Regions from separate parts of the Caballeronia sp. GAWG1-5s-s genome, predicted to be linked through region 2. Evidence: predicted binding sites of a transcription regulator. Region 2 holds the regulator's gene; the other holds the start of a gene.
What was found. The regulator FliA, encoded in region 2, starts transcription of late flagellar genes. The targets are predictions, from matches to a motif close to CTAAAGTTTNNNNNNNNNNNGCCGNTA.

Region 1: a site for FliA is predicted at 5,713-5,739, ahead of motA (flagellar motor stator protein MotA). Genes of this name have one in related genera too.

The regions. Positions count from the first base shown of each region.
Region 1 covers NZ_JALQDC010000022.1:366,331-380,924, reverse strand. The annotation lists gene NCR34_RS16030 (response regulator transcription factor) at 1-736, opposite strand, end outside; gene NCR34_RS16025 (MFS transporter) at 1,226-2,518, shown strand; gene NCR34_RS16020 (MFS transporter) at 2,626-4,062, shown strand; gene NCR34_RS16015 (hypothetical protein) at 4,129-4,296, shown strand; gene NCR34_RS16010 (hypothetical protein) at 4,372-4,644, opposite strand; gene NCR34_RS16005 (helix-turn-helix domain-containing protein) at 4,765-5,601, opposite strand; gene motA (flagellar motor stator protein MotA) at 5,837-6,706, shown strand; gene motB (flagellar motor protein MotB) at 6,740-7,723, shown strand; gene NCR34_RS15990 (Nramp family divalent metal transporter) at 7,753-9,084, opposite strand; gene NCR34_RS15985 (DUF4148 domain-containing protein) at 9,356-9,634, shown strand; gene NCR34_RS15980 (DUF4148 domain-containing protein) at 9,799-10,062, shown strand; gene NCR34_RS15975 (efflux RND transporter permease subunit) at 10,293-13,469, shown strand; gene NCR34_RS15970 (efflux RND transporter periplasmic adaptor subunit) at 13,494-14,594, shown strand, end outside.
Region 2 covers NZ_JALQDC010000001.1:33,935-48,528, reverse strand. The annotation lists gene NCR34_RS00230 (T6SS effector amidase Tae4 family protein) at 1-42, opposite strand, end outside; gene NCR34_RS00225 (PAAR domain-containing protein) at 42-599, opposite strand; gene NCR34_RS00220 (thiamine pyrophosphate-binding protein) at 1,014-2,708, opposite strand; gene flhF (flagellar biosynthesis GTPase FlhF) at 3,018-4,787, shown strand; gene NCR34_RS00210 (MinD/ParA family ATP-binding protein) at 4,780-5,697, shown strand; gene NCR34_RS00205 (RNA polymerase sigma factor FliA) at 5,718-6,449, shown strand; gene NCR34_RS00200 (GGDEF domain-containing protein) at 6,454-7,536, opposite strand; partial or broken gene NCR34_RS00195 (transposase) at 7,909-8,599, shown strand; gene NCR34_RS00190 (O-linked N-acetylglucosamine transferase, SPINDLY family protein) at 8,653-10,506, opposite strand; partial or broken gene NCR34_RS00185 (glycosyltransferase family 2 protein) at 11,107-11,433, opposite strand; gene NCR34_RS00180 (DegT/DnrJ/EryC1/StrS family aminotransferase) at 11,779-12,924, shown strand; gene NCR34_RS00175 (3-oxoacyl-ACP synthase III family protein) at 12,990-13,982, shown strand; gene NCR34_RS00170 (LbetaH domain-containing protein) at 14,093-14,594, opposite strand, start outside.

The sequences.
Region 1 (14,594 bases), on a different contig from region 2:
CGATTCGCGCATGCTCGGTTTCCACGCGATCGTCGCCCGCGTCCTCGCCGTCATCGTAAAGATGGAGCAGCCGATAGCCGCTCTTGTACACCGGCTGCAGACGGAAGTGATTCACCGGCTCGATCTCGAGCGCGAGACGCAGGCGCGACACATGGCTATCGATCGTGCGCGTGGTTTCGCGGAATTCGCGACCCCAGACCATCGCGAAAATGTGATCGCGCGACAGCACCCGACCGATATTCGAGAAGAAAAGCTGCGCGAGCCGGAACTGCGTGCCGCTTAATTGCACCGGGCGGCCGCGCACGGTGACGGTCTGCTGGCGCGAATCGAAGCGATACGGCCCGATCTCCAGGCATGCGCTGGACGTCGTCGGGTACGCGCGGCGCAGCAAGGCTTCGACACGCGCGCCGAATTCGCCCGGACGGATGGGATAGACCACGAAGTCGTCCGCGCCCGCCGTCAGCGCGCAGACGACGTTGTGCTCGGCGCCATCGGCGGTGGCGAACATCACGGGAACGCGCTCGCCGAAGCTCGAGCGCACGGATTTCAACAGATCGAGACCGCAGAGGCCCGTCGAGTTCCAGTCGAGGATCAGGAGATCCACGGTCGAACGCGACAGCGCCTTGGAAAGCAGCAAGCCGTCGCCAAAGGTGACGACAGTGTGTCCGAGTCGTTTGACGACTTCGGCGATGAGATTTCGGTAACTTGGGTCGGTTTGCAAAACGGCGACGCGCATAGTGTCAAGCCTGATGAGTCTGAGGACATGGGCCGATACCGCTTCGCGCGGCATCTCCCCGGGCGTCTCGTTACAAAAAGAGACGGCAATACAGGCACGCATTCTGGTCAGCGCGCCCACCCTTTCCCATCGGACTCCTCCGAAATGTCAACGCATGTAACCGCAGCGCGCCGCCAATGGCGCGAGCGCGCCACATCTAAACGTGATTTTTTGTGTAGTGGCGACTTACATCCTGTAACATGCCGCCTTCGGCTTACATCGAGCCGAAAGTCCCCGCTTCCGCCGCCTTACCGAGACGGCGCGAGCGCAAGCTGCGACACGGCTGTCCGCCGACATGCGCAGCGCGGTGACGGGCGCGGTTTCGGACCGCGCCCCAGTCGTTCCCGTTTTCGCGCTCACCCGGCGCGTCCGACATCCCGCAGGGCATCGCCTCGTCCCATGCGTCGCTCGACCGCACGCGTGGCTTTTCTCATTACGGGTTCTCATTCGATGCAGGCAACACCTTTCGACGGCGCGTCGCACGCCGCCGGCCGCGCGCTCACGCGCGGCGATTACAAGACGCTCGCGCTCGCCGCGCTCGGCGGCGCGCTCGAGTTCTACGACTTCATCATCTTCGTGTTCTTCGCGCCGGTCATCGGCCAGCTGTTCTTCCCGGCGTCCATTCCTGACTGGCTGCGCCAATTGCAGACTTTCGGCATCTTTGCCGCCGGATATCTGGCGCGGCCGCTCGGCGGTATCGTGATGGCGCATTTCGGCGATCTGCTCGGACGCAAGCGGATGTTCACGCTTTCTGTCCTGCTGATGTCGGTCCCGACGCTCTTAATGGGCCTCTTGCCCACGTACGCGTCCCTCGGCCTGATGGCGCCCGTTCTGCTGCTGGTTTTCCGTGTGATGCAGGGCGCGGCGGTCGGCGGCGAAGTGCCGGGCGCGTGGGTTTTCGTCTCGGAGCACGTGCCGCGCCGTCACATCGGCTATGCGTGCGGCACGCTCACGGCCGGCCTGACCGCGGGCATTCTGCTCGGCTCGCTGATCGCGACGGCCATCAACAAGACGTTTGCTCCTGCCGATGTCGCGAGCTTCGCGTGGCGTCTGCCGTTCCTGCTCGGCGGGTTGTTCGGACTCTGCTCGGTGTATCTGCGCCGCTGGCTGCATGAAACGCCGGTGTTTGCCGAACTCCAGAAGCGCAAGTCGCTGGCGGCGGAACTGCCGCTGAAGGCCGTTTTGCGCGACCACGGCCGCGCCGTCATCGTGTCGATGCTGCTTACGTGGATGCTCTCGGCCGCCATCGTCGTCGTGATCCTGATGACGCCCACGCTGCTCCAGAAGCAGTTCCACATTGCGCCGGCCACAGTGCTGATCGCGAACTGCGCCGCGACGCTGTGTCTCACGGTCGGCTGCGTGCTCGCGGGCGCGATTGCCGGCCGCATCGGCGCGGGCAAGACGCTTTTCGTCGGCGCGTTCCTGCTGGCGGGCTCGTACTACGCGCTGTTCCAGCAAGTCGCGGTCGATGCCTCGACGCTGTTGCCGTGGTACGCGCTCACGGGCTTCACGGTCGGCGTGATCGGCGCGATTCCGTTCGTAATGGTCAAGTCGTTCCCGCCCGCCGTGCGCTTTTCGGGCATCTCGTTCTCGTACAACGTCGCGTACGCGGTGTTCGGCGGACTTACGCCGATCGTCGTCTCCCTGATGATGAAATCGAGCCCGGCCGCGCCCGCGCTCTACGTCGGCGCGCTGTGCGTCGTCGGCGCGGTGACCGCGCTCTTCATCAAGGAAGCACGCTGAGGCCGCGAGCCGTTTCGTCGTGACGGCAAGACAGTGGCGCACGCCTCGGCGGTGCGCCATTTTAATTTCAGGCGAGGCCGAAACATCCCGCGCGCCACGCGCCTACGATGAGCGGCATGAACTCGAACCTGTCTTCCCGCCAGTTGTGCGTCGTCGCCGCGACGAGTGTCGGCTTCGTCGTCTCGCAGCTCGATGTGTCGATCGTGAACGTCGCGCTCGCGAGCATCGCACATGATCTCGGCGCGAGCGTCGCGAGCCTGCAATGGACCGTGGACGCCTACGCGCTCGCATTCGCCGCGCTGATGCTTCTGGCCGGCTCGCTCGGCGACCGGTTCGGCGCGCGGCGGCTGTTCGTCTGCGGCCTCGCGATCTTCGCGTTCGCTTCGCTCGCCTGCGCTTTTTCCCGCGATGCCGCGCAGCTGATCGCCGCCCGCGCGATTCAGGGCGTCGGCGCGGCGGCGATGCTGCCGAATTCGCTCGCGCTGCTGAACGCCGCGTGTGGCCACGATCGGCGCGTGCGGGCGCGCGCGGTCGGCTTATGGACGGCGGCGGGCGCGGTGTCCATCGCGGCAGGGCCGATCGTCGGCGGAGCGCTGATCGCGGCGTTCGGCTGGCGCAGCATCTTCTGGGTCAATCTGCCGATCTGCGCGGCGGGCGTCGCGGCGACGCTCGCATGGGTGGACGAGACGCCGTCGCACGGGCGCGGCGACGGCATCGACGTGAGTGGCCAGGCGCTCGCCATCGTGGCGCTCACGGCGCTGGTCGGCGCGGTGATCGAAGCGAGGCCGCTCGGGCTGTCGCATCCGCTCGTGACCGGCGCATTCGCGATCGCGGTGACGGCGACGGCCGCGTTCATCGCAGTCGAGAGAAGAAGCCCCGCGCCGATGCTCCCGCTCGCGCTCTTTAGCGAGCGCACGTTCAGCGCTGCGGTGCTGTTCGGCATCGCCGTGAACTTCACCTACTATGGAAGCGTGTTCGTGCTGAGTCTGTATTTGCAACGCGTGCTCGGCCATTCGCCGTTGCAGACCGGCCTCGCGTTTTTGCCGCTCACGGGCGGTTTCCTGTTGTCGAATCTCGCGAGCGGTCCGGTGGTGGCGCGCTTCGGCTCGCGCGGCCCGATGATCGCCGGCGCATTGCTCGACGCGGTGGGTTTCGCGTCGCTCCCATTCGTCGATGCCCATACGCCGACGGTTGCTCTGCTGCTCCCGTTCCTGCTGATTCCGTCCGGCATGGGCGTGGCGGTTCCCGCGATGACCACGGCGCTCCTCGGCACCGTCGGCCAGCGAAGCGCGGGAACGGCGTCGGCCGTGCTGAACACCGCGCGGCAGGCTGCCGGCGCAATGGGCGTGGCCGCGTTCGGCGCGTTAGCGGGCCACGCGGGAGGCGCGGCGGCATCGGCGCAAATCGTCGATGCGGTGCGCTGGTCGGCGGCTGCATCGGTGGCGATGCTGGCGTGCGCGGCGGTCATCGCGCGTGGCGTGCGCGGCGGCACGGCGGCCGACGGCAATGAAGCCGCGAACCGACCGCGACGCGCGGTGAAATAGCGCGTGGGCATCGGCGGGAACACAGGTTGCGAACCGGCTCAAGTCACTTCAAGGAGAACCCGCATCATGTCCAGCCAGCCACACGCCCCGGAAGAAACCGTCGAACCGGACCCGGACAAGTTGCTCGATCCGGATGCGGCGCCGAATCCCGACGATCCCGACATGCCGGACGGTCCCGATTCCGCGATGCCGCTCGTCCCGGCCGATCCGAAGAACGGCGAGCCGCGCATGTAGCGGCCCGTTCATGTCCGCATGACGAATGCCCGCGCACCCTTCCGGGCTGCGCCGGCATCGGTCGGATAAAAACACCTAGAGGCTTGTCGTCTGAACCTCGCCGGTTTCCAGCGCGCGTTCGATCAACGCGTCCTGCTGCGCCTTGCGCACGGCGTCCGCGACGAACGTATCCGGCGCTTCCACTTCTGCCCTGATCGTGCCGATGATGCCATCGGCCTGGACGATGACGAGCGATTCCGCCGAGTCCGCCCGGCTGATGATGACGCGCTGCGGTCCGCCGCCTTCCGCGATGCTCGCGCAAAACTGCATGCGCTCGCCGCCGATCACGTGTTCGAATGTCTGAATCATGGCTGCCTTCTGCGTTGGTTGGACAAAAGCTGACGCAGGCACCGGCGCGCACTTGGCAGCGCGCGCCGCTCCCCTCCTGTTGATTGATTCGCGCGGCGGCAGCAGGTTCCACATCACCCGTCAGCGACGCTCGCCGTGCGCCCGATGGAGTATGCGCGCGGTGGCGTCGTCTGCGGGGAAAAAGGCTTCGATTGCGAGCTCGGAGAGCGTGATATCGACCGGCGTGCCAAACACCGTCGTCGTGCTGATGAGCGACAGCAGGCCGAACTCCGTGCGCAAGCGCAGCGGCACGACGACAGAATCGGTTGCGCCGCGTTCGGCGCGTCCCGCGTGCGGCGGCGCAGGATACGCTTCGAGTTCGTCGAGCAGCGCGGCGAGCGTCGGGTCGCCTGACACGTCGATCTGCCGACGCAGCCTCGCGAGCAGATGCGCGCGCCACTCGTGCCAGTTCTCGATGACGCTCGCGAGCCCGCGCGGATGCAGCGAGAGGCGCAGCACGTTGACCGGCGGCGCAAGCAAGGACGCATCCGCCGACGCGACGAGCGGTTGCAGCGCGGCGTTGGCGGCAATCATCGTCCAGTGACGATCCACCGCGAGCGCGGGATACGGCTCGTGGCCTTTCAACACGAGTTCGACCGCACGTCGCGCGGGTTCGAGATCCGGGTCCGCGAGTGGCCGCTCCTTGTACAGCGGCGCATAGCCCGCTGCGAGAAAGAGCGCGTTGCGCTCGCGCAAAGGCACGTCGAGTTGCTCGGCGAGCCGGATCAACATGTCGCGGCTCGGCACGGAGCGTCCGGATTCGATAAAGCTCAAGTGGCGCGTCGAAACGTCCGCTATACAAGCAAGCTCGAGCTGACTCATGCGCCTGCGTTGACGCCATTCGCGCAGCAACATGCCGACCGTGGCAGGCGTGACGCCCGGCGCGCGCGGCTTCGCTTCTGTGAGTGTCGTGTCCATGCGCCGATGTTAGACGAAGCGCATGGCAGCAATCCATTACCTTGCGCGTAAAGCACGCGCGTAAGTTTTACCTTGGGCGAGGCCGCGTCGAAATGTTTGCGGGCACCACCCTAAATGTCGGCGTGTACTGCGCCGTTAAAAAGCCCAGCATCATCCAGACAATGCATTGCGAGCCGTGCGTGTTTCGCTGACGAGCGCGCACGGCTCGCAACGCCCGGACATTTGCGGAGAAATCATGTTTGTCGTTATCGGATGGGTAGTCGTCATCGGCTCCGTCATCGGGAGCTTCATGGGGGTCGGCGGTCACCTCGCGGCCCTCGTTCAGCCTTTTGAATTGCTGTGTATCTTCGGCGCGGCCATCGGGGCTTTCGTCGTATCGAACCCCACGTCCACGCTCAAGAAAACCTTGCAGGCGCTGCCCAAGGTATTCAAAGGCGGCGGGTATAGCAAAGAGAAATACCTGTCGCTCATCGCGTTGCTGTACGAACTGCTGCAAAAGGCCCGCAAGGAAGGAATGATGGCGCTCGAAGCAGACGTCGACGCGCCCGAGTCCAGCCCCGTCTTCCAGAAATACGAACACGTGATGGCGGATCATCACCTGCTCGACTTCATCGTCGATTACCTGCGCATGATGTCGGCGGGCAACGTGAACGCGCTCGAATTGCAGGACCTGATGGACGAGGAACTGGAGACGCATCACACGGAAAGCGCGGTGGCCGCGAACGCCATTCAGAAGATGGCCGATGGCTTGCCTGCATTCGGCATCGTGGCCGCGGTAATGGGCGTGGTGCATACGATGGGCTCGGTGGGCGCTGCGCCCGCCGTGCTCGGCGAGATGATCGCGGGCGCGCTCGTCGGCACGTTCCTCGGCATCTTGCTCGCATACGGCTTCATCGGCCCGCTCGCCGACCTGCTCAACGCGAAGGGCGCGGCAGAAGCCAAGCCGTTCCAGTGCGTGAAGTCCGTGCTGCTCGCGTCGATGAACGGCTACGCGCCGACGGTCGCTGTCGAGTTCGGCCGCAAGGTGCTCTTCACGGCGGACCGTCCGAGCTTCAAGGAACTGGACGACGCCGTGCGCGCCACCAAGACGCCGAAGTCGGCCTGACCCGCTGCTGCGTAGACACAAGGAGCATCGTTCATGGCTGAAAGACCGTCACGCGACCCGTTGCAATCCGTGCTCGCGCCCACTGTCGTCGTGCGTCGCAAGAAGAAGGGCGGCGGCCACGGCGGCCATCACGGCGGCGCGTGGAAGATCGCCTACGCGGACTTCGTGACTGCAATGATGGCGTTCTTCCTCTTGATGTGGCTGCTCGGCTCCACGTCGAAGTACGACAAGGAAGGCATCGAGCAATACTTCAATACGCCGCTCTCGGCGCTGTTCGGCAGCGAAGGCGGCGCCTCCGCGCATACGAGCGTCGTCAACGGCGGCGGCAAGGACCTGTCCAGCTCGCGTCCCGGCGAAGCCAACAAGAGCCAGACGCAGCCGGTGCCGCCTTCCATCGCGCGCGCGGCAGTCGCTGTCGACGACATGCAGCGCCTGCAACAACTGAAGCAAAAGCTGACCGCGCTGATCGAGAACACGCCCGCATTGCGCGCGTTCAAGGATCAGATCCGCATTGCGATCACGAGCGAAGGCTTGCGCATTGAGATTGTCGATTCACTCAAGCGGCCGATGTTCGCATCGGGCAGCTCGAAGCTCGAAAGCTATGTGACGACGATTCTGTCGAACATCGGCGCATCGCTCAACGACGTCGACAATCGCGTGTCGATTGCAGGCCATACGGATGCCGTGCCCTACTCCGGCAATCAGAAAGGCTATTCGAACTGGGAACTGTCGAGCGAGCGCGCGAACGCGGCGCGGCGCGCGCTGGTCGCCGGTGGCATGAACGAAGGCAAGGTACTGCAAGTGCGCGGTCTCGCAGACGCCCTGCCGCTCAACAAGGACGTCATCGACGAGCCGACGAACCGGCGTATCAGCATTCTCGTGCTGAACAAGGCGGCTGAACTCGCGTTCTTCCGCGATGGCGGACGCACGACGGTCGATCAGGCACTGCCTGCCGACGCTGCGATTCCCGCTGCCGTCGCGGCGAAATCGAATACGCCGGTCGCGGTCGTCAAGTAAGCCGTGAGTGGTTCGCGTAAGTCTCGCGCTTATGCGAACCACTCTGTCGCGGTCTGCACGACGAGCCAGATGTTCGCGGCGCTGATCACGACGAAAAGCAGCCACGCGATCACCTTCGTATGCGACGCGTTCGCGAAGCTGCCCATGAGCGCGCGATCGCTCGTCATGCGAATCAGCGGATACAGCGCGAACGGCAATTGCAGACTCAGCACGACCTGGCTCGCGACGAGCAGCTTGCCGACCGCGCCGTTGCCGAGCATATAGACACCGATCAGCGCAGGCACGAGCGCGAGCGCCCGCGTGATGAAGCGCCGCTGATAACACGGAATCTTCAGGCGCAGAAAGCCTTCCATGATGACCTGCCCCGCAATGGTCCCCGTGAAGGTGGAGCTCTGACCCGAAGCGAAGAGCGTCACCGCGAACAGAATAGCCGCAAGCCCGCTGCCGACGATGGGCGCGAGCAGCTTGTATGCGTCCTCGATCTCGGTCACTTGCGTGTGACCTGTCGCATGAAACGCGGAAGCCGCGAGAATCAGGATCGCAGCGTTGATCAGGAGCGCAAGCATCAATGACGCGATGGTGTCGAGCCGCGAAAGCCTGATCGATGAAGCAAGATCCTTCGGCTCGCGAGTGACCACGCGTGTCTGCACGATGGACGAATGCAGATACAGGTTATGCGGCATCACGGTCGCGCCCAGAATGCCGATGGCGAGATAAAGCGGCTCGCGCTCGGACAGCACGTTGAACGACGGCACGAGTCCCGCCGCGACGGACGGCCAGTGCGGTTTGACGAGCGCCAGCTCCACGATGTATCCCACGCCGATGGTCGCGATGAGCCCGAGCATGATCGCTTCGAGGTCGCGGAAGTTCTTGCCCTTCAGCCCCAGCACGATCAGCGTGTCGAATGCCGTGAGAATCACGCCCCACATCAGCGAACAGCCGAAGAGCAGATGAAACGCGAGCGCGCCGCCGAGCACTTCGGCGAGATCGCACGCGATGATCGACAACTCCGCGAGCATCCATTGCGCATTGGCGACAGGCTTCGCGTAACGCTCGCGCGACAACTGCGCGAGATCGCGGCCGGTGACGATGCCGAGGCGCATCGACAGGCATTGCAGCACCATCGCCGCGATGCTCGACAACACGACGACGAACAGCAGGCTATAGCCATAGCGCGAGCCTGCTTCGATGTCGGTTGCCCAATTGCCCGGGTCCATGTAGCCGATCGAGATGAGCAGCCCCGGCCCCGCGAATTGCAGCAGCTTCTTCCAGAGCGGCGTGCCCGGCGCAACGATGACGGAGCCTTTGACTTCTGACGGGCAGAACGGAGCGGTAGCGGTAGTCGGCAGCTTGAACGGCAATTGATCGTATCCGGTTGGATGAAAAAAGGCGCGGCGTCGAGCGCTTCGCCGGATGGGCGGGCCTCGCGCGCAGGCGAGTCTATCACTGGCCGCGCCGTCTTTCAGGCAGCCGACACGCACGCGCCGCTGACTGAAACGTCATGTGCGCGCCAGCATCTCGTCACGGTACGACAAATAGAATTCAGCCGTGGCGAAAGCGCTCTTCTCTGCTTTCGCTCCTCTTTCCCGACCGCATGCCGCGATCGCCAATCACCCGTAACAGGAGTTCGCCATGAAACTCGTCATGCGTATCGTCGCCGCCGCGCTCATTGCCTCGCCCGTCGCCGCGATGGCCCAGCAAGGCCTCACGCGCGATCAGGTCAAGCAGGACCTTCAGCAACTGGAGCAGGCCGGCTATCGGCCGGCGGCACGCGAGGCGTTCTATCCCAACGACATCGAGGCGGCCGAAGCGCGCGTGCATGAAGGCACGGCGTATGGCGCATCGCCGGAAGGCACGTCGGCCTCGGGCGGTGCTTTGTCGAATACGCCTTCGCAGCAGATGCCGCAATAGTCCGCGCATTCGTTCACTGCATTCCCTCGCAGCGTTCGATAAAACCGCCGCAAACAGGCGAATTCTTGCTAACGCTCGTATTTACAATGGACCGGTCCACGGCGGCTCTGCCGTGGACGCGCATTGGATTTGCGTCCGTCCATCATCTGCATGAGGAGTTCGCCATGAAGCCAGTCACGCGCATTGCCATCGTTGTGTTCGCACTCTCGCCGCTTGCCGCCGCCGCGCAGTCGAACGGTTTGACGCGGCAGCAGGTCCACGACGACCTGATTCGAGCCGAGCGGGCCGGCTACTTTCCGGGCGTCGACGATCAACGATATCCCGGCAGCTTCCTTGACCGACGCGAGGGCATCTATACCGGCGCAAGCGTGTATCGCTCCGCGACTCCGCAATCCTCATCCAACGACACCAACGTTAACGTGAACTGATGCCGTCATGGAGCGACCGCCTCGCGCGGTTGCTCCGCGATTCATAAACGTCCGAACGTTCGCGCGTAATCGATCGAATATGACGGCAGCGCCATTTTCGCGTCATTATCTCGTTGGTGCCCGCGCACTACCATAGCGGCACCGAACGTAAGGCGCCCGCCTCTTCGTGGAACGCCGCGCGCTGACAAGCGCGATTCCGGCGCCCTTCCCCGCACTCTCCTAACGACTCAATGTGGATCGTCAACGTTGCGCTGAAGCGCCCCTATACGTTCATCGTCATGGCCATCATGATCGTGCTGGCCACGCCGTTCGTCCTGTTGACGACGCCGGTAGACGTGCTGCCAGAGATCGACATTCCCGTGGTCAGCATCATCTGGACGTACACGGGCTTGTCCTCGCAGGACATCGCCAATCGCATCACGTCCGTCAACGAGCGCAGTCTCACGACGACGGTCAATAACATCGAGCACATCGAGTCGCAATCGCTTCCGGGCATCGCCATCATCAAGCTTTTCCTGCAGCCGACCGCCAACATTCAGACGGCGATTGCGCAGACGGTCGCCGTCGAGCAGGCGCAGCTCAAGCAGATGCCGCCGGGCGCGACGCCGCCGCTCGTCATCAGTTATTCGGCGTCGAGTATTCCGGTGATTCAGCTCGGCCTGTCGAGTCCGAAGCAGTCGGAGCAGGAACTGAACGACACCGCGCTCAACTTTCTGCGTCCGCAACTGGTGACCATTCCGGGCGCGGCCGTGCCGTATCCGTATGGCGGCAAGACGCGCCTGATTTCCGTGGACCTGAACACGCGCGCGCTTCTTGCCAAGGGTCTCACGCCGATAGACGTGGTGAGCGCCGTCAACGCGCAGAACCTGATTCTTCCGACCGGGACCGCGAAGATCGGCTCGAAGGAATACACGATCAACATGAACGGCTCGCCGACGACGGTTGCGGGCCTGAACGACATCCCGGTGCGCACGGTCAACGGCGCCACCACGTACTTGCGCGAAGTGGCGCACGTGCGCGACGGCTCCTCGCCGCAGACGAATATCGTGCGACAGGACGGCCGGCGCGGCGTGCTCATCTCCGTGTTGAAGAACGGCAATGCGTCGACGCTCGCCATCGTCAATACGTTGCACAGCCTCTTGCCGCAAGCGCGAGCGGCGCTGCCGCAAGATCTCAAGATCACGGCACTGTTCGACCAGTCCGTCTTCGTCAAGGCCGCCGTTGAAGGCGTGGTACGCGAAGCGCTGATTGCCGCCGCATTGACCGCCGCCATGATCCTGCTGTTTCTCGGAAACTGGCGCAGCACGTGCATCATCGCCGTCTCGATTCCGTTGTCGATTCTTTCTTCGCTGCTCGCATTGCATGCGCTCGGGCAGACCATCAACATCATGACGCTCGGCGGCCTGGCGCTTGCTGTCGGCATTCTGGTCGACGACGCGACGGTGACGATCGAGAACATCGAGCGCCATCTGCACATGGGCACGGACCTGCACGAAGCGATTCTCGAAGGCGCGGGCGAAATCGCCGTGCCTGCGCTCGTTTCCACGCTATGCATCTGCATCGTGTTCGTGCCGATGTTCTTCCTGACCGGCGTGGCCCGCTACCTGTTCGTGCCGCTCGCGGAAGCCGTCGTCTTCGCGATGCTCGCGTCGTATGTCCTGTCGCGCACGCTCGTGCCGACGCTCGCCATGCTTTTGATGGGCCACGCGCACGCAGCGGATGCGAAGGCCAAACCAAATCTTTTCATGCGGCTGCATCGCCGGTTCGATCATGGCTTCGAACGCATGCGCGCTGCTTACATCGTCATTCTGAGCAGCCTGCTCGTGCGGCGACGCGTCTTCGGCTCGCTATTTCTGGGGTTCTGTCTGTTGTCGGCAGGACTGGTATTCGTGCTCGGCGAAGACTTCTTCCCGAGCGTGGACGCCGGCGATATCCGCATGCACATGCGCGCCCCGACCGGCACGCGCATCGAGGAAACGGCGCGTCTTGCGGACGAAGTGGAGAAGGTCGTGCGCAAAGTCGTGCCGCAGGACGAACTCGCCACCATTCTCGACAACCTCGGCCTGCCGTATAGCGGCATCAACTTGTCATATAGCAACGCGGGCACGATCGGCACGCTGGATGGCGAGATACAGGTCGCGCTCAAGCCCGATCATGCGCCGACTCAAACCTACATCGACCAGTTGCGTTCCCTGCTGCCGCGCCTTTTTCCCGGCGTCGAATTCTTCTTTCAGCCAGCGGATATCGTCACGCAAATCCTGAACTTCGGTCTCCCCGCGGCCATCGACGTGCAGATTCAAGGGCAAAACCAGCAAGGCAATTTTCAGGTCGCTAGCAACCTGATGAAGCAGATACGCATGATCCCCGGCAACGTGGACACGCATATCCAGCAGAAGCTCGACCAACCCACGCTCAATCTCGTGATGGACCGCACGCGCTTGCAGCAGCTCAATCTGTCTGCGAGCAATGTCGCGCAAAACGTGCTGATTTCGCTGTCGGGCAGTTCGCAGACGTCGCCGGGCTTCTGGTTCAATCCGCGCAATGGCGTCGAATACAACATGGCAGTGCAGACGCCGCAGTATCAGATATCGTCGGTCGATGAACTGATGCGCACGCCCGTCTCCGCGCCCGGCACGGGGCCGACGCAATTGCTCGGCAACCTCGTGCGTTTGTCCCCGCAGAGTCAGTTCGCGGTCGTGTCGCACTACAACATCCGCCCTGTCATCGACATCTTCGTGAGCGTGGAAGGACGCGATCTCGGCAGCGTCGCGCGTCGCGTGAACGAGCTCGTCGATCAGGCGCGCGGCACGCTGCCACGCGGAAGCCAGATCGCCGTGCGCGGACAGGTGGAGACCATGCGCACATCGTTCTTCGGTCTGGGCGTCGGCGTCGCGATGGCGATCGTGCTCGTGTATCTGCTGATCGTCGTGAACTTTCAGTCATGGATCGATCCGCTCATCATCGTGAGCGCATTGCCTGCCGCGCTTGCAGGCATCATCTGGATGCTCTTTCTCACGGGCACGCATCTGTCCGTTCCGGCGCTGACCGGCGCAATCATGACGATGGGCGTCGCCACCGCCAACAGCATCCTGATGGTGTCCTTCGCAAGGCAACGCCTCGCGGCCGGCGCGCCGCCGCTCACGGCCGCGCTCGAAGCCGGCGCGAGCCGCATTCGCCCCGTGTTGATGACCGCCTTCGCGATGATCATCGGCATGATTCCGATGGCGCTCGGCCTCGGCGAAGGCGCGGAGCAGAACGCGCCGCTCGGCCGCGCGGTGATCGGCGGCCTGCTTTTCGCAACGGTATCGACGCTCTTCTTCGTGCCGCTCGTGTTCGCCGGCATTCACGCGCGGCTCGCACGCCGCGCGCGGCGCAAAGACGAAGCGCAGCATCACGATCAACACTGAACCGCATCACGCCCGAAGCCGAACATGACTGAAAAGAACCACGCATCGCTGGCCATTCCCGCTCGGGATCCCGACGAAGGCCCGGCGTTGCCGCCGCGCAATCTCGAATGGAAGCGCGCGAAGATTGCAATCGTGATCGTGCTCGCGCTGCTGGCGATAGGCGCCGCGCGCACGGTCGTGAGCGACCTCATGCATAACCGTTCGGTCGCCACGCGCACGCAGCAGAACGCGCAGCAATACGTCAACGTGGCGTCGCCGACACAGACGGACGGCAGCGGCGAGACCACGCTGCCGGGCACGTTGCGCGGCTTCGTCGAGTCGCCGATCTACGCGCGCGCAACCGGTTATCTGCTGCACTGGTACGTCGATATCGGCGCGCGCGTGAAACAGGGACAATTGCTCGCCGATCTCGACACGCCCGAGATCGATCAGGAACTCGCGCAGGCCGTCGCGCAACGCGACCAGACCGCATCGAGCCTTGGGCTCGCGAAGACATCGCTCGAACGGTGGAAGCAACTACGCCAACGCGATGCCGTTTCCCAGCAGGAACTCGATGAACGCCAGAGCACCTATAACCAGGATGTCGCGAACTTCGCCGCCGCCGATGCCAACGTGAAGCGCCTGCGCCAGCTCGAATCGTTCAAGCGTATCGTGGCGCCGTTCGCTGGCGTCGTCACGCAGCGCAATGTGGATGTCGGCGATCTCATCGATGCAGGCAGTGGCGCAAGCCGCGCGCTCTTCGCGCTCGCGCAGTCCGATCCGTTGCGCGTGTATGTGCAACTGCCGCAGGCCTACGCGCAAAACGTGTCGGTCGGGCAGCAGGTGGTCGTCACGCAAGCCGAGCTGCCGGGACAACAGTTCCACGGCAAGATCACGCACATCTCCGGCGCGATCGACGTGCCCACGCGTTCGCTGCAAATCGAAGTGACCCTGCCCAATGCCGATGGACGTCTGCGCCCCGGTGCGTATGTGCAGGTCGCGGTGCCGTCCGTCGCGCATGCGCGTCTGATCGTTCCCGGTAATGCGTTGCTATTTCGCTCGGAAGGTCCGCGCCTGGCCGTCGTCGATTCGAGCGGACATGTGCATCTCCACAAGATCGTGATCGCGCAGGACCTCGGGCAGACG
Region 2 (14,594 bases):
GGGGATTCGGTTAGTCTGGACGATGGTTTTTGCGTTCGGCATTACTTCCAATCCTTGTGGCTGAGAGCATCGTCGCCCCAGTAGATTTCGTAAGTCTCCGCGCTACCCGTGCGAATGCGAGGCAAACGGCAAGTACTGTCGGTCCGGCCGCACAGGCTTTCTCCGTCTGCTTTCGCTATCAAGTACGGGTAACCTTCCGGGACATTCAGACCGCATACGCACTCATCGAAAGCGCCTGTGCTTATCGACGCGCAATCTGTACCGGCAGCCCTTTCCGAACCCATCGTACCGAGGATGTCGGCCAGATCGTCGTACCACGCTTCTCCCGCGAGTTTCGCCACGATGTGAGGATGCTCGGGACAGCCGCAAATCACCCAGTCTTGGTCTAGCGCAATCTCACTCTTTCCGATGGTCATACGACGAGGACCGCCGACTTTGGCGATGTAGCCGGTACTATCACAGGCCGGGCAGTAAGCCGCTCCATTGATGAGCGCAGCCTGATGTCCTTCACTGCCCATCGTGAACGGCATTTCCACCTGTAGGCGAATTTCGCCGCCGTTACTTAGGGTGTCGCCAACTACTGCGATTCGTCGCATCATGAGCAGTCTCCTGTGTTGCTTCGTTATCCTTGATAGTTGTCTGGTGTAGCGGCTCTCGTTTATTGACCGCTTACGCAGGGCCAACTGCTAGCGTACTAACTAGACGAACGATGGCGCCACGACAACCGCAAAAGGATCGCCGAAATTACAAATCTTCACGACGCCCGTAGGATCGACGCGCAGAAAGAGCGTTAGTCGGAGGTTTCCTGATCGTCGAATTGCCGCTTCACCGAATACGCGCGGCTCATATCGGCGCGTTCGCGAAAACGGCTGGCCGCCCCAAAACCGGCAGCCATGCGCTACCTGTTTGAAGAGGTAATCAGCCGCTAGGGCCGAACGCATCCCCAAGAGCCGGCGCTATGTCCGACGCTTGGGGTCGTTTTCGAATGTCCCTCGCAGCCAAGCAGCCAAATCTCACTTCCTCCCCTGCTCCCGCACCTGCTCCAGCGTCGCCCCCGGCGTACTCTGATCCTGCGGAATCCGAATCTCGATGACCGCAGGCAGCCCCGAACTCACCGCGCGCTCGAACGCCGGCATGAACTGCTCGGTCGCCTCCACACGCTCCCCGTGCGCCCCGAACGCCCGCGCATACGCGACGAAATCCGGGTTCGTCAGCCCCGTGCCATGCACGCGATGCGGATAGTGCCGCTCCTGATGCATGCGGATCGTGCCGTACTGCGCGTTGTTCACCACCACGAAAATCACCGCCAGCCCATACTGCATGGCCGTCGCGATTTCATGGCTCGCCATCATGAAGCAGCCGTCGCCCGCAAAGGCGATTACCGTGCGCTCCGGATACAGCGACTTCGCCGCGATCGCAGCCGGCACGCCGTAGCCCATCGCGCCGCTCGTCGGTGCAACCTGCGAGCGAAAATGCCGGTACGCGTAGTGCCGATGCAGCCACGTCGCGTAATTCCCCGCGCCGTTCGTGACAATCGCGTCGGCGGGCAAGCGCTCCGACAGCGTGCGCATGATTTCGCCGAGCTGGACGTCGCCGAGCATCGGGCGCGGCTTGCGCCAGTCGAGATACGCCGCGTGCGCGGCTTCCGCGCTTCCGGCCCAGGCAATCTCGGCAGGCGGTTCCAATGAAGTCAGCAGCGACGCAATCTCCGGCATCCCCGAAACGATCGGCAGATCCGCGCTATAGACACGCCCCAGTTCCTCCGCGCCCTGATGAACGTGGATGAGCGTCTGCTTCGTCTTCGGGATGTCGAGCAGCGTGTAGCCGCCCGTCGTCGATTCGCCCATGCGCGGCCCGAGCACGAAGAGCACGTCGGCGTCGCGCACGCGAGCGGCCAAGGCCGGATTGATGCCGAGGCCCACATCGCCCGCATAGTTTGGATGCTCGTTGTTCAGCGTGTCCTGGAAGCGGAACGCGCAGCCCGCCGGCAGTTGCCATCGCTCGATGAAGCGAGCGAAATCCTGCGTCGCCGCTTCGGTCCAGCCGCTGCCGCCCGCGATCACGAACGGCTTCTTCGCATTCGCCAGCAGATCGCGCAGCCGCTCCATCTGCGCGGGCGCGGGCGATGCCGCGACGCGCTGGTAATGCGGCGCGGGCGGCACGGCTTCGCACGCTTCGGTGAGCATGTCCTCGGGCAGCGCGAGCACGACCGGCCCGGGCCGCCCCGCCATCGCCACATGAAACGCGTGACTCATGTATTCCGGCACGCGGCGCGGATCGTCGATCTGCGCGACCCACTTCGCCATCTGGCCGAACATGCGGCGATAGTCGATTTCCTGAAACGCCTCGCGATCCATATGGTCGCGCGCGCATTGGCCGATGAGCAGGATCATCGGCGTGGAGTCCTGATACGCGGTGTGCACGCCGATGGACGCGTGCGTCGCGCCCGGCCCGCGCGTCACGATGGCGACGCCCGGCCGCCCGGTCAGCTTACCGACGGCTTCGGCCATGTTCGCGGCGCCCGCCTCGTGGCGGCAGACGATGGTCTGGATCTGCGCAGTCTCGTCGTGCAGTGAATCGAGGACGGCGAGAAAGCTCTCGCCCGGCACGCAAAAGACGCGCTCGACGCCGTGGTGCACGAGCGCATCCACGACAAGACGCGCGCCGGTGGTCTCACGGGAAAGAGCGGAGGAAGCGTCGGAGGTCATGCGGTCAAGTCTCCTGTTGTGTTCCGGCCGAAGCCGGGCATTGCGCGTTGAGCCCTAGAGCTTACGCCGCCGCGCGGCCCGTTGTCCGCTAACAAGCGGAATACAAGCGGAATCTTTTCCCGGTCGGCTGCCGCCGGGACGCACGGGCGTCGTCCATCAGTCGAAATACCCCTGTTTCTCACCCTTTATCCCGCGATAGGCCGAAGGGCATCTTCGCAATAATGGCTTCACTGAAAAGCGGGCGCCCCAAAACATCCGGCAGCGCCCGCCTCGCAAAGATCGCAGTCTCATACCTCATCGGGGGCAAGTTTGAACATTCGTAAATTCATTGGCGCGAACAGCCGCGACGCTCTGCGCCAGGTTCGTGAAGCGCTCGGCCCCGATGCCGTCGTGTTGTCGAATCGCACGCTGGACGACGGTTCGGTCGAGATCGTGGGCGTGGCGGATCGCGACATCGCATCCATTTCGCCGGCCGCGCACGAACAGGCGCCGGCCGCATTCCCGAGCGCCACGCCGCGCTCCGCGCTCGCGCAAGCCGCAGCCGCCGTGGCCGCGAAGCAACCGGCCGCCGCGAATCCGTACGCGAGCGGCGACGTGTTCTCGTCGGTTTTCGGCGCGAATCCCGAAGCGCATGCAGATGACCTCGATCACCACGACGCCCCGCGCGACGCCTTTGCCGACGAAGCACCGCGCACGATGGCCGAGTCGAATCCGTGGCTGATCGAGCACGCGCGACGCATCGCCGAGCAGGCCGCGATGCCGTCGAATCGTCCGCTCTCGGCATCCGCTGCGATCGCTCGCGGTCTCGGCGTGCCGGTGCCGCCGAAGGCATCCGCGCCGAAGGCCGCCGAGAAGCTCGCCGACCAGCGCGCCGAGAAGCCCGAGCCGAGCAACTACGCGATGCGCCAGCCGGCGCAGCCGAAGATCGACACGCCCGACTGGGCGCGCGAAGCCGCGCAAGTCGCCGCGCGCCGCGCCGCCCACAAGATCAACGCGGGCGCGCCGCAAGCCGAAGCTTCGCCCGACAGCGCGCTCGAAGGTCTGCCCGCGAACGCGGCGGCCGTCGTGACCGACGCGATTCGCGCGCGCATGGAGCAAGTCGTCAACGAAACGGTGATGCACGAACTCTCGTCGATGCGCGAGATGATGGAAGAGCACTTCTCCGGTCTCCTGTGGGGCGAGCGCCAGCGCCGCAGCCCGGGCAATGCCGGCCTGACCAAGCGCCTGTTCGCGGCCGGTTTCTCCGCGCAACTCGTGCGCATGGTCGTGGACAACATGCCCGAGATGGAAAGCGCCGAGCACGCGATGGAATGGGTGCAGCAGGTGCTCGAATCGAACCTGCCGGTGATGGCGAGCGAAGACGCGCTGATGGAACGCGGCGGCGTGTTCGCGCTGATGGGCCCGACGGGCGTCGGCAAGACCACGACCACGGCCAAGCTCGCCGCGCGCTGCGTGATGCGCTTCGGCGCGAGCAAGGTCGCGCTGCTCACGACAGACAGCTACCGCATCGGCGCGCACGAGCAACTGCGCATCTTCGGCAAGATTCTGGGCGTCTCGGTCCACGCGGTGAAAGACGCCGCCGACCTGCAACTCGCGCTCTCGGAACTGCGCAACAAGCACATCGTGCTGATCGACACCATCGGCATGAGCCAGCGCGATCGCATGGTGTCCGACCAGATTTCGATGCTCTGCGGCGCGGGTCATCCGGTGCAGCGCCTGTTGCTGCTCAACGCGACGAGCCACGGCGACACGCTCAACGAAGTGGTGCAGGCGTACAAGAGCGCGGCCGACCAGCCGCCGCTCGCGGGCTGCATCCTGACCAAGCTCGACGAAGCGACGAATCTCGGCGGCGTGCTCGATACCGTGATCCGCTACAAGCTGCCGGTGCATTACGTCTCGACCGGGCAGAAGGTGCCGGAGAACCTGTACGTCGCGACCAAGCGTTTTCTGATCAAGAGCGCGTTCTGCATTCCGCGCGAAGGCTCGCCCTTCGTGCCGCAGGACGACGAGGTGCCGGCACTGCTCTCCGCATTGTCCGCGCGCGCCACCACCGAACTGCATGAGGTCCGCTTTGGATAAGTTCGTGCTCGATCAGGCCGAAGGTCTGAGAAGGCTGCTCACGCGAGGCGGTTCGCGCGTGGTGGCGGTGGCGGGCGGGCCGGCGGGTATCGGCTGCACGTCGGCGGTCGTGAATCTGGGCGCGGCGCTGTCCGTGCATGGCAAGGACGTGCTCGTGATCGACGAGCGGGCGAACGCGGCATCGGCTGCGCGCCTCGCCGGTACGTCAGGCGCTGGGGCGCTCGCCGCGGTGATGTCGGGCCGCGAGGCGCTTCACGACGCGGTGACGCGCACGCCGTTCGGCTTCTCGCTGCTCGCCGCGCCACGCGACGAACGCATCAGCCACGACGCCGCGCAGTGCCGCGCGCTGCTCGACGGTCAGGCGGACATCGTTCTGATCGACGCGCAGCTCGACCGATACGGCGCGCTCTCGTCGCTCGCGGCGCAGGCGCATGACTTTCTCATCGTGACGCGGGTGGCCGCGTCCGCGATCACCGAGGCGTACGCGTGCATCAAGCGTCTGCACTACGCCCATGCGATCGGCCAGTTCCGCGTGCTCGTCAATCACGTGCAGAACCCGGCCGACGCGGCGGTCGCGTTCGACAACCTGTCGGGCGTCGCGAGCCGGTATCTGGCCGTGTCGCTCGTGCAGGCAGGGTATGTGTCCGAGGATGCGCGCGTCACTCGGGCGAAGGAGCTCTCGCGCTGCGTGGTGGAAGCGTTCCCGGCGACAGCCGCGGCGCGCGACTACCGGCAAATCGCGGCGGAGCTTCTGCATTGGCCGATGCGTCCCGCGCCGTCAGGGAGCGAGACGCAGGTCCGGAATGACGCGCGGTTTTCGGTTGGCGAGGCTGACAAGGGCGGACGGGAGACGGGGCGCATGGCGTCGATGTTCTCCAGTCATGCATTGACCAGTACGGCGTCGATGTGATCAAGATTAAGGTGACTCAGATGTACAACGCCCAAGGCAAACTCTCACAGTCGGACGTCCTGACTAAATATGCGCCGCTCGTTCGTCGGCTCGGACTTCAGCTCGTCGCCAAGATGCCGGCGAGCGTCGATCTCGACGACCTGATTCAGGCCGGCATGATCGGCCTTCTGGATGCGGCGAGCCGCTACAAGGAAGATCAGGGCGCGCAGTTCGAAACCTACGCGAGCCAGCGCATTCGCGGCGCCATGCTCGACGAGTTGCGTGCGAACGACTGGCTGCCGCGCAGCATGCGCAAGACGTCGCGCGAAGTCGAATCGGCGGTGCACAAGGTCGAGCAGAACCTCGGCCGCGCCGCGAGCGAAGTGGAAATCGCCGAGCACATGAAGATGCCGCTCGACGAATATCAGTCGATGCTGCAGGACCTGCACGGCAGCCAGCTGATCTACTACGAAGACTTCGACCGCTCCGCCGACGACGAGCCGTTCCTCGACCGCTATTGCGTCGATCGTTCGGACCCGCTGTCCGCGCTGCTCGACGACAGCCTGCGCGGCGCGTTGATCGAAGCCATCGACAAGCTGCCGGAACGCGAGAAGCTGCTGATGAGCCTCTACTACGAACGCGGCCTGAACCTGCGCGAAATCGGCGCGGTCATGGAAGTGAGCGAATCGCGCGTGTGCCAGCTGCACAGCCAGGCGGTCGCCCGCTTGCGCGCCAAGCTGCGCGAGCAGTCGTGGACGAGCGTGGAGGCTTAATGCGCTAGCCGGCTTCGAAGTCTCGCGCTTCGGCGAACACCGTTTTGCCGATGCCGAGACTTTTCGCGCGATACATCGCGCGGTCGGCGGCGCGCAGCACGGCGTGGATGTCGGCGTGGCGCGCGTCGGCGGCGCTCGACAGCATGCACGCACCGATGCTCGCCGAGACCGAAACCGGCCGGCCGTCCACCGACGTGATCGACGCGAGCGCCGCGTGAATGCCCTCGGTGATCGCGAGGACGGCCGTGCGGCTCTGCGCCTGAAGCGCGAGCACCACGAACTCGTCGCCGCCCAGGCGCGCCACGGTGTCGCTATTGGACATGCGGCGGGCGAGCACGTTGGCGAACTGCTGCAATAGCAGGTCGCCGACCGCGTGGCCGTAGGTATCGTTGACTTCCTTGAAGCCGTCGAGGTCGATCAGGAGCAGAACGGTGTCCTGCGAGGCGTCGGACATCGTGCGATTGACGATGTGTTCCAGCGCATACCGGTTCGCGAGACCCGTGAGCGGATCGGTCGATGCCTGACGCGCGAGATCGCGATTGGCGTTGCCGAGACGATCGACGAGCACGGTCAGATACACCGATGCCGCCAGCACGCTCAACGCGAGCCCGAGCGCGGCGGATAAGTTCGCGTTCCACCACGGCTGCCAGAGCGCGAGCGCGCCGATGACTACCATCGCGGTGGCGCAGGAGACGGCGAGCGTGCGCTTGCCGTAGCGGCAGCCCGAGCCGATCAGAAACCAGAAGACCACCCACAAGAGCGGCAACGCGGTTTCCCCGCCTGCCGCGAGCGCGGCGCCGACGAGCGCCTGATCGGCGATGGTCGTGACGACGAGCCGCTTCTTCGATGGCGACGCCATGCGGCTGACGATGAGCAGCGTGACCGCGCCGTAGAACACATAGAGTCCGACGATTTGCGCGACCAGCGACGCATCGTGCGAAGGGGCGAGCAACGCGTAGCAGGCGTAGGCCAGCAGGACCGCGGCGCCCAGCACGACGCGCAGCGTGGCTTGTTCGCGTTCGGGATGCCGAAGCGCCGCCCATGCGAACGCATGAGACCAGCGTGGCGGGTGGTGGGCCTGCTGCATGTGAACCCCTGGATTTTGTTTTTGTTCGGTCGACGCGGTCAGAATGGGCGCGGTCGGCCGTAGGGTTAACGGCAAAGCGTTGCGTTGCTTGAGTTTCGTGGGGATGACGTCGAAGCGACTGATGTGCGACTTGGCGCGCCCGGCTGGGATCGAACCAGCAACCCCTTGTCTTCTCGTATACCGTTATCGAGCAGGTCATGGCACGGCCTTCGTGTACGCCGAGTATTGGTCAATCAGCATGGCCAGTAAAGCTGGTGCCTGTTTTGGCAAAGCAGACAAAGTAGGTCAAGTTCGCACGGACGCGTCAGAGTTGCTTGGAACCCACGCGAAAGCCAGCGCCGTCGAGCCTATGCGAAACCACGCGTGTGAGGCATGAACGGACGGCCAACGAGCCTCGTTACGCGACGCGAACGCAAGGAAGAAACGACGAGCGAATCGGGCGAAGGATTGAGCTTCGATCCGGAGCTGATCAAGCAACCGGTGCCCGGAACGCTTGACCGCGCGGATGAAAGAGCAACTGCCCGCGAGCGCGCGCTTGGGCGGCGAGCAGACGCACTTTCTCGGCTACGGAAAGGCGAAACCAAGCCGGTGGGCAGCACGATCACTGCAACCGCACCGGCCACAAGCGCGTCACGACTGACGACGGTTTCTCTACAGCGAATTTCCGCGACCGAGCAGAGGCCTTCCATCCGGTGCTCATTGCCAACGGCGAGCCACGCTTTAGCGGCTTCGACGACAAGATCATCGCCATGTACGCGCACGAAGTCCGTAGATGCTTCGATGCCGTGCGTCAGCACGGTGACCGGCGGAGTGATCGACGATGTGCGCGAATGGCCACAGCGACCGCGCGAGCCGATCTATCGAGTGCGTTTTGCTCGACTCGCTGCGGGCCAAGATCCGCGACGAAGACGCGGTCCTCAACAGGGCGATCTACATGGCGCTGGGCGTGCGCCGCGGCGGCACGCGTGACGTGCCGAGGCTCTGGGTCGAGCAGACCGAGGGCGCGAAGTTCTGGCCATGCGTGGTCAATGACCTGGAGCCGCGCGGTGTGCAGAACGTACTGAATGTTTCACGACGTCTTCGCGCCCGGCCGGCGGGCAGCCGGGCACGCGCTGGCTAACCCGCCACAGCTTCGGTGGGCGCGACGTGCGCCGCCCACATGCCATGCAACGCGTCTTCCAGATGCTTCGCGAAGCGGGGAGCGTCGCACAGCGGCGAAGCGACGAGTTGCGCGCGCAGGCCGCTGCGAAGCGCTTGCAGTTGCGACGCATCGGCGGCGAACTGCGTGGCTTTGGCGACATAGTCGTCTTCGCTCTGTGCGATCCAGTCGGGAAAGCCGGCAGCATGCAGCATGCTTTCGCAGATATGCGACAGAAACCGCTCGCCGCGCAGGCACAGGACGGGCACGCCCATGAACAGGCCTTCCGCCGTCGTCGTGCGGCCGGGATACGAGAACGGGCTCAACCCGATGTCCACCCGACGATACGCGGCCAGATACTCGGCACGCGGCGAACGGTCTTCCAGGATCAGGCGCGATGCATCGACGTCGTGTGCGGCAAAGCGCGCGACGATCGACTGGCGAACGTGATCCAGATCGAGATTCTGCGCCTTGATGAACAGACGCGAATGCGCGACGGCATGCAACACGCGTGACCACAACATCACCGTCTGATCCGAAATCTTGGCGAGCTTGCCGAAATAGCCGAACGTCACATGTCCGTTGTCGAGCATCGGCAGGTTGCCTACGTCCAGCTGCTCGGCAGGCGGCGTGAAGCACAAGTAGCTGTCGGGCATCCGCCACGCGCGCTCGGTGAAGTGGTGTGCCTCGCTCTCCGGCATCACGTGACGGTCGCCGAGCATGTAGTCGATCGCGCGCACACCCGTGCTTGCGAAGTAACCGGGCCAGCTGACCTGCACGGGCGCGGGCTTGCGCGCAAACACGGGCAGGCGGTTGAACTGCGTATGGCCCGATGCATCGATCAGCACGTCGATGCGATCGTCGCGGATGCGCGCGGCGGCGGCATCGTCCGTCATGCCGGCGAGGCTCGTCCACGTCGCAAAGTGCGGCCGGATGCGCAGCGTCAGCGCATCTTCGACATCGCGCGTCGCATACGCGTGCAACTCCACGCGCGCTGCGTCGACATGATTCGCCACGCTTTCGAGCAAATAACCGACGGCGTGCTGATTCAGGTCGCCGGACACAATGCCGACGCGCAATGCTCGGCGTGTCGCGGGCGTCGCTTCGACGAGCCAGTCACGGTACGGCGTAACGCCCTGCGTGATGGCTTCATCGAAAGCTTTGGCTTCCTCCAGGTACGCGGCGGGCGTCACACCGCTGTAGTAATTCGACGCGAACAACCGGTTGCTGCGCGGCGCCGGCAACTCGGGGCGTAACGCAATGGCCGTGCTGTACGCCTCGATGGCAGCATCGAGTTCGTCGAGTTGCATCATCGTCGTGGCAAGGTTGTTATAGGCTTGCGCGTGATCAGGCTTCAGCGACACGACCTTGACGAAAGAATCGACAGCGCCGGTCAGGTCGTGCATCGCGCGCTGTGCAATCCCGAGGTTGTAATACGCGTCGATATAGTCGGGCTGCTGCGCGATCGCCTGGCGGAAGCACTCGACGGCAGCAGCAGGCCGGTTGTCCGCCTGCATGACGTTGCCGAGGTTGTAATAAAACGCGGCCGCCGGTCGAACCGCGATGGCGGCCATGATCAACTCGGACGCTGTCGCGTATTGGCCGAAGGCGTGAGCAACGAGGCCCAGCAGATGCAGTGCTTCGGGGTGGTTCGGATCTGTCGCCAGGATCTCGCGATACAGCGTCTCGGCTTCGTCGAGCCGATCGGCCTGATGACATTCGACGGCGCGCGCGAGCAGCGCCTCGACAGCGGGATTCGTCGTCGCCGGCTTCTCGGCGGCGGCCACATTGGCTTCCGGCGTCCGCAGACGAGCCGCCGCGCGCGCGTGCATTCTTTCGTTCGCCATTGCCGCGTCGGCGCGAAAACGCGGGGACGCATAGAGTCCCGCAGTCGGCTGTTTGACCAGCTCGTCGAGGTTGGCGCGCAATGGCTGCAATTCGACCATGCCGAGCGTGTCGATGCCATGCGTGTACAAGCGAGTCAGTTGCGCTTTTGCGCGCATCAACGCTTCCGCGGACATCTGACCCGCCGCCGCCTCGCCGCGCACCATCACTTCCCATTCGTAGTAGCCCGCAACGAGAATTGGACTCGCGACACCCGAATTCTGCGTACCGTGCCGGCGGAAACAGCTCAGATAGCCGCCCAGCAGCACGAGCGGACCCTGTTCTGCGAGGTTCAGATACATGCTGACGTCGTTGAGGAACGTAATGTCCCAGCCGCGGTACAACATGACCGTCGACATGTCGACGGCATCGCGCACCATCATGATGTTGCTAGGCTCGCCGATGAAGTTGTTCGCCAGCGCGACCATGTGCTCGACGAGTACCGGACGTTCGACCAATGCAACCTGGCCAGCCGGAACAAGGGGCGGCGGCGTGTGCAGGACGTTGTCGTCGGCGTCGATCAAGACGCGCTCATGAACGGCGATGGCCGAGCCGGGATGCTGGCGCAGCGCGTCGACCAATGCTTCCACGGAGCGCGGCATGAGCAGGTCGTCGTCGTAAAGCCACTTGATGTACTCGCCGCGCGCCTGTTCGAACAGCAGAAACGAATTGCGACGCGCGTCCCCGCTGGCATGATGGAAATAGCGAATGCGCGGATCGTCGAAGCTCTCGACGATGGGGCGCAAGCGACCGTCCACCGTGTCGTCGCCGACCAGGATTTCGATGTCCACGAAGCTCTGTGCCTGCGCGCTCGCGATTGCCTTCGCAAGGTAGTCCGGCTTGAACGCGGGAATGAGGATGCTGACGGTGGTCATGGAAAAACGGGTCCTGTTCGAGAAAGAGGGCGCACATCGGCAGCCTGAAGTTGCATGGCCGCGCCCGGGCATTTATGGCACGACGGCTTGCATACAGAATAGCGAGCGGTCGCTCGACGCGATCCACGGAACAGCGAGGCGTTTCCATCCCTATTCGCAACTGATGTCGCGCCTGACGTCGCGCTGGATCGCGCTTACGCTTCCTCGCGCGCCCGCGCGAGCGAACCATTCCTCGAAATAGCAGCGTTTGGCCCGCTTGATCAATCGATCGGATTGCCATGGCCGAGGCTATTCTCGTTTCATTGGACGTGCGCCTGTTGCGCATTCCGCTCATTCGCGACTGCCATGCAAACACTCGTTCCGGTCACCCAGCCCTACCTGCCTCCCCTCGAGGAGTTTCTTCCGTATCTGCAAAAGATCTGGGACAGCAAGCAGGTGACCAATGGCGGCCCCTTCCACACGCAGCTCGAAGCGGCGCTTTGCGAATACCTCGGTGTCGAGTATCTGTCGCTGTTCTCGAACGGCACGCTCGCGCTGATCACCGCGTTGCAGGCGATGAAAGTGACGGGCGAAGTCATCACGACGCCGTTCAGCTTTGTCGCGACGACGCACGCGTTGCACTGGAACGGCATCAAGCCCGTCTTCGCCGACATCGACCCCGTGACGATGAACCTCGATCCGCGCAAGATCGAGGCGGCCATTACGCCGCAAACCACGGCTATCCTGCCCGTTCACGTCTACGGCAACCCGTGCGACGTCGAAGAGATCGAACGGATCGCTGACACGTATGGCCTGCGCGTGCTCTACGACGCGGCTCATGCGTTCGGCGTGCGCCGGTCGGGCGAGTCCGTGCTGAAGTTCGGCGACATGTCGGTGCTCAGTTTTCATGGCACGAAGATCTTCAACACGTTCGAAGGCGGCGCGATCATCTGCCACGACGCCAAGACAAAGCGCCACATCGACCATCTGAAGAACTTCGGTTTCGCCGATGAAGTCACGGTCGTGAAACCCGGCATCAACGCGAAAATGAACGAACTCCAGGCGGCCTTCGGCCTCTTGCAGTTGCAGCACATGGACAGGATCGCTGTTGCGCGCGCGCGGATTGCGGCGCGCTACGAGGCGGCGCTCTCAGGCGTGAAGGGACTGCTGCTGCCTGTCGCGCCCATCGACAGTACGCGCAACCATTCGTACTTCCCGGTCCGCGTGACGGCAGACTTCCCCATCACGCGCGACGCGCTTTACGATGCGCTGCGCGCGGAAGACATCCTCGCCCGGCGGTATTTCTATCCCCTCATCAGCGAGTTTCCTAGCTACCGTGGCCTGCCGTCGGCGGGGCCGGCGAATTTGCCCGTGGCGACGGCTGTCTCCCGCGAAGTGCTGTGCCTGCCTATCTTCCCGGCACTCGACAGCGACACGCAGGACAAGATCATCGAACTGGTGCTGACGGCAGCGACGGTGCGTGATCGCGCCAGCGAACTGGCGCACGCGTAAGCGGCCATGGCGTTAGCGCGCTGCCGTTGCATTGGGTCCGTGCGCCATTTATCAAGGTATCTTCTATGTCAAATGTGCTGTCCATGCCCGACGTCTACCTGAATTCCATCGTCGTCGTTCAGGGCGAGCGGATCGAGCAAAACGACGCTTCGACGTTGGGCATTGCCGATGCGAATTACGAGCGCATCGTGCGAAAAACAGGCGTGCACAGCCGGCCTGTCGCAGGTCCCGATCAATATACGAGCGACCTCGCATTCGCGGCCGCGCAACAGTTGCTCGCAGCGAGCCCTGCAACAGGCGTCAGCGCGTTGATCGTCTGTACGCAAACGCCGGATCATCTGATTCCGGGCGTATCCTCGCGCATTCACGGTAGGGCGAAGCTGGCAAACGATTGCCTCGTCATGGACATCAACCAGGGCTGCTCCGGCTTCGTGCTGGGAACACAGACGGTCGTCGCGCTGCAGCGCTCGTTCGCGACAGAGAAAAGCGCGATCCTCATCAACGCTGATACCTACTCGCGCTTGCTTCGACGCGACGACATCACGACACGCGTGTTATTCGGCGATGCCGCGACGGCGTGCGAATTCTCGACGCGTCCCCAAGGATTGCGCTTCCTTTACTGCCGCAGCTTTGCAGACGGCTCGGGATACGATGCGTTCGTCGCTCACGGGTCCGCGATTCGACCGAGCGAGCAGGCGCCCGGCATTTACATGGATGGCACCGCGATTTTCAATTTCGCGCTGCGCGAAGTCCCGAAAGCGGTCGAAACGGCGTTGAGCGATACCGGGTTGAGCATCGGTCAGATCAGGAAGTTCGTTTTCCATCAGGCAAACGACTTCGTGACATCGCAGTTGGCCAAGAAGCTTCGGCTGAGCGACGAGCAGGTTCCGAACAACTGCGCGTATATGGGCAATACTGTCTCGGCCTCCGTGCCTATTCTGCTCGCGGAACAGATGGCATTGCTGGAGCCCGGCGATATCGTGATGACGGTCGGCTTCGGCGTCGGATTGTCCTGGGGCGTCGCGCTATTCGAGTATGCAGGCAATTCTCCGGCGTAATGGCAAACCGGCGTCAACCGAGTGACGCCAAAAAAGCAAAAAGGCACGACTGCGTAAGTCGTGCCTTTTTGCTTTGGGAAAGCGTACGCCTTCCAGTTCAGCTTACGTCCTCAAGCATGACTGGGCAGCACGCGCACTGGATTCTCGAATTGCGGCGAGATGAAGGTCTTGGGAGCGATCTTGCCCGCATACTGCCGCGGGATGTTCAGGTATGAATGCGCGCCGATCACAGACGCCCGTGCAAGACTGCTGTTCGCGCAGATGGTGACGAAGTCGCCTATGATCGCCCGTTCACGGACCGAGACATTGGCTTCGAGCGTCACATAGTCGCCGACCGTGACTTCTTCCGTCACCACGACATTGGGACGCAGCACGCAGTGATGGCCGATTCTGCTGCCAGCACCGACGAAAGCGCCCGTGTGAATGATCGTGTTGTCGCCAATGACCGCGTCCGAAGCAATCTGCGCACGCGGCGAAACAAGCGAGACAGCGCGATAGCCGAGCGCGGCTGTCGCCTCGTGCAGCGCGCGTCTCACATCGTTTATATAGAACTCGTTGGCCGCGATGGCGATGTCCCATTCCTCTGGCGAGAAGCGTTGAAGTTCGCTCAGA